Regions from separate parts of the Bradyrhizobium sp. SZCCHNS1050 genome, predicted to be linked through region 2. Evidence: riboswitches for the same ligand, from Rfam matches in the RefSeq annotation. Region 2 holds a riboswitch; the other holds the start of a gene.
What was found. A riboswitch is a leader RNA that binds a small molecule or an ion and turns the genes downstream of it on or off. The one in region 2 is predicted to bind cobalamin.
Positions count from the first base shown of each region.

Region 1: it holds a riboswitch for cobalamin, as region 2 does, so the genes downstream of both, QX094_RS03805 (TonB-dependent receptor plug domain-containing protein) here and QX094_RS00225 (HupE/UreJ family protein) in region 2, are expected to answer to the same signal.

Region 1 is NZ_JAUETR010000001.1:796,442-799,845, reverse strand. Features, by position in the region: gene QX094_RS03805 (TonB-dependent receptor plug domain-containing protein) at 1-2,034, opposite strand, end outside; cobalamin riboswitch at 2,130-2,348, opposite strand; gene QX094_RS03800 (DUF2336 domain-containing protein) at 2,620-3,404, opposite strand, start outside.
Region 2 is NZ_JAUETR010000001.1:48,981-52,384, reverse strand. Features, by position in the region: gene QX094_RS00240 (cobyric acid synthase) at 1-527, opposite strand, end outside; gene cobO (cob(I)yrinic acid a,c-diamide adenosyltransferase) at 532-1,140, opposite strand; gene cobU (bifunctional adenosylcobinamide kinase/adenosylcobinamide-phosphate guanylyltransferase) at 1,157-1,693, opposite strand; cobalamin riboswitch at 1,728-1,921, shown strand; gene QX094_RS00225 (HupE/UreJ family protein) at 2,040-2,672, shown strand; gene QX094_RS00220 (DUF1636 domain-containing protein) at 2,676-3,071, shown strand; gene cobW (cobalamin biosynthesis protein CobW) at 3,092-3,404, shown strand, end outside.

The sequences.
Region 1 (3,404 bases), 750 kb from region 2:
GCCGAAGCCCGGCGCGAGGAATCCGGTCGGGTTCTGGTAGTGATGGTTGAAGAGGTTGTCGATCCGGCCGAACAGCTTGACCTGGTCGGACAGCGCGTAGTCGCTGCGCAGGTTGACGACCGTATAGCCGGGCGCGACGAGGCCGGTGATCATGCCGTCGCGGCTGACGTCGAGCCAGTCGCCGATGTGCAGCAGCGTCGCTGACAGCGTCAGCGCATCGATCGGCGCCCATGTCGCGGTGGCGCTCCATTTCTCCTTCGGCCGCCGCAACAGCTGCAGGCCGGTGGCCGCATCGACCGCGCGGGTGAACGTGTAGTCCGCACGCAGCGAGATCCGGTCGGTGAGATCAGCGGTCACGAAGCTCTCGGTGCCTTCGGTGGTGGCGAGGCCGACATTGGCGTAGGAGGTGAAGGTCGCGTTGAAATTGATCAAGTCGGTGATGCTGTTGTGGAAGTAGGTCGCGCCGAAGCGGAGACGATCGTCGAACAGCGGCTGCTCGAAGCCGGCGTCGTAGCCGGTGCTCTGCTCCGGCCGGAGGTTGGGATTGGCGAAGAAGTTGAACGCCGGAAAATCCTGGTGCAACTGGCTCAGGGTCGGTGCCTTGAAGCCGGTGCCGTAGCTCGCCTTCAGCTTGGTCTCGGTCACCGGCAGGATCACCGCCGGCGCGATCCGGTAGGTGCCATGGCCGCCGAACTGGTCGTTGACGTCGTTGCGCAGGCTCGCCACCACGAACCAGCGCTTCACGAACTCGGTCTGCAGCTCGACGAAGCCGGCCTTGTTGCCATTCTCGGCCGAGAGGTCGGCGGTCTTCAGCCGCTCGGTCTGCTGCTCCGCGCCGACGACGAGATTGTTATGCGGCGCGAGCTCGGTCACCGCGTGCCAGTCATACTTGATGCGCTCGCCGGTCGCGACCGCTGCCACCGGATTGCCAGCCGTCAGGTCGGACGACCGGTCGTTCACATAGTTGACGCCGAAGTAGTTCCGGATGCGGCCGCCGAGCAGCGACCACACGGCTTCCTGGCGTGTCGCAAGCTGGTGGACGGCGTGGTTGCTCTGGGCCGCGTCGGGAAAGCTCGGAAAGCCGCTGTCGCCGGTGAACAGCAGCGTCGCGTCGGTGTATCGAACCACCGAGTTCAGCGTCCAGGCCTCGTTGAGGTCGACGCCCAGCTTGGCCGAGGCGGTGACGTTGTCGTAGGCATTGCCGATGGCCTTCTGCCCCGCAGGCAGCAGCTGCCACGGGGTCACCGGAACGTCGCCGGCGTGCAGATGCGCGACATTGATCGCGTAGTTGACATTGTTTTGTGAGCCGCTGACGCCGGCTGACTGGTTGAAGGTCTTGAACGAGCCGCTCTCGACCGAGGCGGTCGCGCGCGCCGGGCCCTCGCCCTTGCGCGTGATCACCGAGATCACCCCGCCGATCGCATCCGAGCCGTAGAGCCCGCTCTGCGGCCCGCGCAGCACCTCGAACTGCTGGATGTCGGCGGCGAGCAGATGCGCGAAATCGAACGCGCCATTGCCGTTGGTGACATCGCCGACGTCGATGCCGTCGATGAAGAGCTTGGTGTGATTGGCGTTGGTGCCGCGCATGAAGACGTTGGTCTGGCCGCCCGGGCCGCCGGCCTGCACCACGTTCAATCCGGGGATCGTGCTCAGGATGTCCGGCACGGTGCGGGCCTGCTGCGCGGCGATGTCCTTGTCGGTCACCACGGTGATCGCATTCGCGACGTGGGCCACTGGCGTGACGACGCCGGTCGGGCTGACGGCGACGGGGGTTCCGGCTGGCGCGGCCGGCTTTGCCGCCGGCACCTGCTGATGCGGGGCGTTGCCGGTTCTGCGGGGGATGGCTGGTTTTTGAGCGATCGGCTCGCGCGGCGGGTCGACCTCAACCGGGGGCAGAAGGTCGGGGGAGGCGGATTGCTGCGCTGCTGTGGGCGAGGGGCCGAGCAGGGCGAATGACGAGAGGACGCAGAACGACGACAGAAGGGCGCGACTGCGCCTGGCATAGGGAACGGGGGACACGAGGAACCTCGGCATGACGTCAGTGGCACGTCACCGCGAACGAGGTCTCATGCAGCCCTTTGCAGGCCTGCCTGAAAACGATGCCAATAACGCCCCGACCGGCATCCTCGCGTGTGACCACGGCTGACGGCAGGTCTCCTGGCTCGCGGGTCGTCACCTCCACGTCGCCTTCCCGGGACCGAGATTTCCCAGTGGCCTTTGACGCGAGATTCGCCGCTTACAGTTGCGGGGGCAGCTGCGGCCTTCGGTCACGTCCCTTGCGAGACGCATCCGGCACCGCATTCCCTTTTGAGCCCCGGTCGAGGGGCACCGTCGCGATCACCGTAGGAGTGCGGACGCACCAAAGTCAATCCGGCGCCCGGCGATCTCCTGGCGATAACGCTGGCCGGTCGGCTCGGTGATGCCCGGCCGCCTGCGACAACCATAGCTGTCGTCCGTGCGAACGCAGGGACCCATAGCCACCGGCGGTCGTGTGGCGAAGGACGACGATCAAGACATTTTCCGCCAATTCACATCACGCGGTATGGGTCCCTGCGTTCGCAGGGACGACAGCGGAGTGCGAGTCGTTGCTGATGAGGATTGCGCCTTGTGAGCACCCGCTCACTTCTCGACCTTGTTGTGCACCATCCAGAATCGCAGCGTGCGCTGGGCGGTGTCGAGCGACAGGCGGCCGTAGTCGCGTTCCGCGAGCTTGAGCGTGTCGCTGTCGATGGCGTGCTTGATCGGCCGGTGGGTCAGGATTTTCGCCACCACCGACCAGGCCAGCCCGGCGGCACGGCAAGGGATCAGCACGATATCGGTGCGCGGGCCTTCGAGCACCTTGGCCATCATCTCGGTCGGGACGTTGTTGAGCAGGCCGAGTGCGGCGGAAACCTCGCCGAAGCGGCGGGTTTCGGCGAAGAAGGCGATGGCGGCATCGTTGAGCTCGTTCAGCCCCTTCATGCGCTTGACGGCCTCTTCGGCCAGCGTGAAGTCGCGCCCGACCAGGCCGCCGTCGCTGCGCGCAACGTCGGCGATCGCCTTGAGGATCTTCTTGATCTCCTGTTGCAACGCCGGCGGCGCCGAGGCCATCAGCCTGGCGCGCACGGCTTCGGTCGCGCGGCGCAGGAGGTCGCGCAGGTGCTTGGTGGGCAGGTCGACGCGCAGCCCGATGATCTCGGACAATTCGTCGTCGTCCTCGGCATGCGCCATCATCCCGGAATAGCCGGACTCGGAGAAGCGCGCGGTCTGGTTGTTGGCGAGCTTGCGGATCACCCGGCGCTCGCCGCGGTCGACGATGATGTCGGTCACCGCCTCGGTCAGATGCGGACGGCTGGAGATCGCCATCAGGTGATCCTGGCCCTTGGTCGCCGCGACCTCCACCAGCGTATGCTCGGTGAGCCGGC
Region 2 (3,404 bases):
AGGCTCGCAATCACGCCGCCCCGATCGATATCGCCGATCAGCACCACCGGAATCTGCGTCGCCTGCGCAAAGCCCATGTTGGCGATGTCGCCGCCGCGCAGGTTGATCTCGGAGGCGGAGCCTGCGCCTTCGACCAGCACGATGTCGGCATCCGCCGCGAGCTGATGGAAGCTGTCGAGCACGGCCGCCATCAGTTGCGGCTTCATCGCCTGATAGGCCGACGCCTTGGCGGTGCCGATGACGCGGCCCTGCACCACGACCTGCGACCCGATCTCGCTTTGTGGCTTCAGCAGCACCGGGTTCATGTGCACCGTCATCGGCCGCCGCGCCGCGCGCGCCTGCAGCGCCTGGGCACGGCCGATCTCGCCGCCATCAGCGGTGACGGCGGCGTTGTTCGACATGTTCTGCGGCTTGAACGGCGCCACCTTGAGGCCGCGCAATGTCAGCGCGCGCGCGAGCCCCGCGACGATCAGCGATTTGCCGACGTCGGAGCCGGTGCCCTGGAACATGATGGCCCGCGCGCTCATGAACTCAGTACTCGATGCCTTCCTGCGCCCTCACGCCGGCCGCGAAATGATGCTTCACGAGGTTCATCTCGGTGACGAGATCGGCGGCCTCGATTAGCTCCGGCTTGGCGTTGCGGCCGGTGACGACGACGTGCAGATCGGGACGGCGCCCTGCGAGCGTGGCGACGACGTCTGCGATATCAAGGTGATCGTAGCGCAGCGCGATGTTGAGCTCATCGAGGACGAGCAGCCGGATCGACGGATCCGCCATCAGCTCCTTAGCCTTCGCCCAGGCGCGCTCGGCCGCGGCGACGTCGCGCGCACGATCCTGCGTCTCCCACGTAAAGCCTTCCCCGAGCGTGTGCCACGACACCTGATCGCCGAACTTCTCGATCGCCTTGCGCTCGCCTGTTTCCCACGCACCTTTGCCGAACTGCACGACGCCGATGCGAAAGCCGCGGCCGAGTGCGCGCAGCATCAGGCCCCACGCCGCCGTCGATTTGCCCTTGCCCTTGCCGGTGTGAACGATCAGCAGGCCCTTCTCCACGGTCTTGGAGGCGACCTCGGCATCCTGCACCGCCTTGCGGTTCTCCATCTTCGCCTTGTGGCGTGAATCGTCGGCACTTCCGGTCATCGGCATTTTCTCCTGGTCACTTCAACGTCAGCGGCAGTCCCGCCGCCATCAGGATCACGCGATCCGCTAAGGCCGCGATGTCCTGGTTCAGTCGCCCCTGGGCATCGCGAAAGGCGCGCGCGAGCGCGTTGTCCGGCACGATGCCCAATCCGACTTCGTTGGACACGGCCACGATCGGGCCATGCGCGTTCCTGAGCGCGTCGATCAGCTCGGCACATCTGGCCGGCACGTTCATGTCGGCGAGCATCACGTTGCTGAGCCAGAGCGTCAGGCAATCGATCAGCATCGGTACGCCCGATTCTCCGCTTGCCCGGACGAGGCCCGCGAGATCATGCGCCGTCTCCAGCGTCTGCCATCCCTTGGCGCGGCGCGCCTTGTGCTGGGCGATCCGGTCGGTCATTTCGGCGTCGAACGCCTGCGCGGTTGCAACATAGGTCCAAGGCGCGGGAAGGGCGGTGACGAGGGCCTCGGCATGGCGGCTCTTGCCCGAGCGCGCACCGCCGAGCACCAGCGTCAGGCGCGGCAGGGCGGGATGCGGCGGGGCGGGGACCATGGGGACGATTCCGATTGACGGGCTTTGGTGCGACCCGTATCTAACAGATGACGGTTCTCCGAAAGGAGAGATTTAGGGAACACGGTGCGGGTTCTTGACCCAAGGCCGTGGCTGCCCCCGCAACTGTAATCGGCGAGTGTGAGGCCAAGACACCACTGGGAAACCGGGAAGGTGGCTTCATGCGGTGACCCGAGAGCCAGGAGACCTGCCGTCGACATTGCTGTTGGCCGACCCGTCGCGCGGGGAGTCGCGATGCTGGTTCTGATCCCGCCGGGATGGGCGGGGTGCCGTCGGATGCAGCGCATCGTCCGGTCCTCTGGGGAGCCGGCAAGCGACGGAGACGGCCATGAAGTTGACCCGTACCACGACCTTTGCAGCCGCGAGCCTGGTGCTGCTCGCCACCGATCCCGCCTTCGCGCATCACATGATGGGGGGCAAGCTGCCGCAGACGTTTGCGCAGGGGATGCTGTCCGGCCTCGGCCATCCTGTCATCGGAATCGACCATCTGGCGGCGATCGTGGGCGCGGGCATCGTTGCAGCGCTTCTGGGCCGCGGCTTCGCGCCGGTGCTCGCCTTCACCACCGCGATGATCGCGGGCGTCGGCCTTCATGTGGCCAAGGCCAACATCCCGGCTGCCGAGCTGCTGGTCGGCCTGACCACCGTCGTGGTTGGGCTGGTGGTGGTGATGCGTGGCCGTTTCGGTGTGCTGCCCGTCGCCGGCCTGTTCGCCGTGACCGGTCTCGTCCATGGATATGCGCTGGGCGAATCGATCGTCGGGGCCGAGAATACCCCGCTCGGGGCCTATCTCGTCGGTCTGCTCGTGATCCAGACCATCATCGCCGCCGGCGCGTTCCTCGGCACCAGGCTGCTGTCGGCAAAGGCCAAGACGGCTGCGCCGCTGGCGCTGCGGCTCGCGGGCGCTGCCATCGTGCTGGTGGGTGGGGTCGCCGCGGCGACGGCGGCCGGCGTGATCGGCTGATTGATGACCGCATCCGAGACTGGTGAGACGACGCTGTTCGTCTGCGTCACTTGCCGTTCGCAGGGGACGGAACCTACGCCGCCTGATCAGCCGCGGGCCGGAGCCCGTTTGCTCGCCGCGATCGAGACGTTGCCGACCGCGCAGCGCGCCGGTGTCACCGTTGTCGGTGTCGAGTGTCTGTCGAACTGCAATCGTGCGTGCACGGTTGCGGTGACGGCGCCGGGCAAATGGACCTATGTGCTCGGCGCGCTCGATCCGGATCTGCATGCGCGGGATGTGCTGACATTTGCGCAACTGCATCAGCGCCATGACGCCGGCCTGCCGGCCTGGCGCGAGCGTCCCGAATACATTCGCAAGAACACCGTCGCGCGCGTGCCTGCGCTGTCAGCGCCACGCTGAAAACGAGAGATCGTATCGCCATGACGAAGTCGTTCGCCAAGACGCCTTGCACCATCGTCACCGGTTTCCTCGGCGCCGGCAAGACCACGCTGGTGCGCAACCTGATCGAGACCGCGAACGGTCGCCGGCTCGCCATCATCGTCAACGAGTTCGGCGATGTCGGCATCGACGGCGACATCCTGAAGGGTTGCGGCGTGCCGGATTGTCCGGAGGATCGCATCGTCGAGCTGTCGAACGGCTGCCTGTGCTGCACCGTTGCCGATGATTTCGTCCCCGCGCTCAGGAGCCTGCTGGATCAGAAGGAGCCGCCTGAGCATATCGTGATCGAGACCT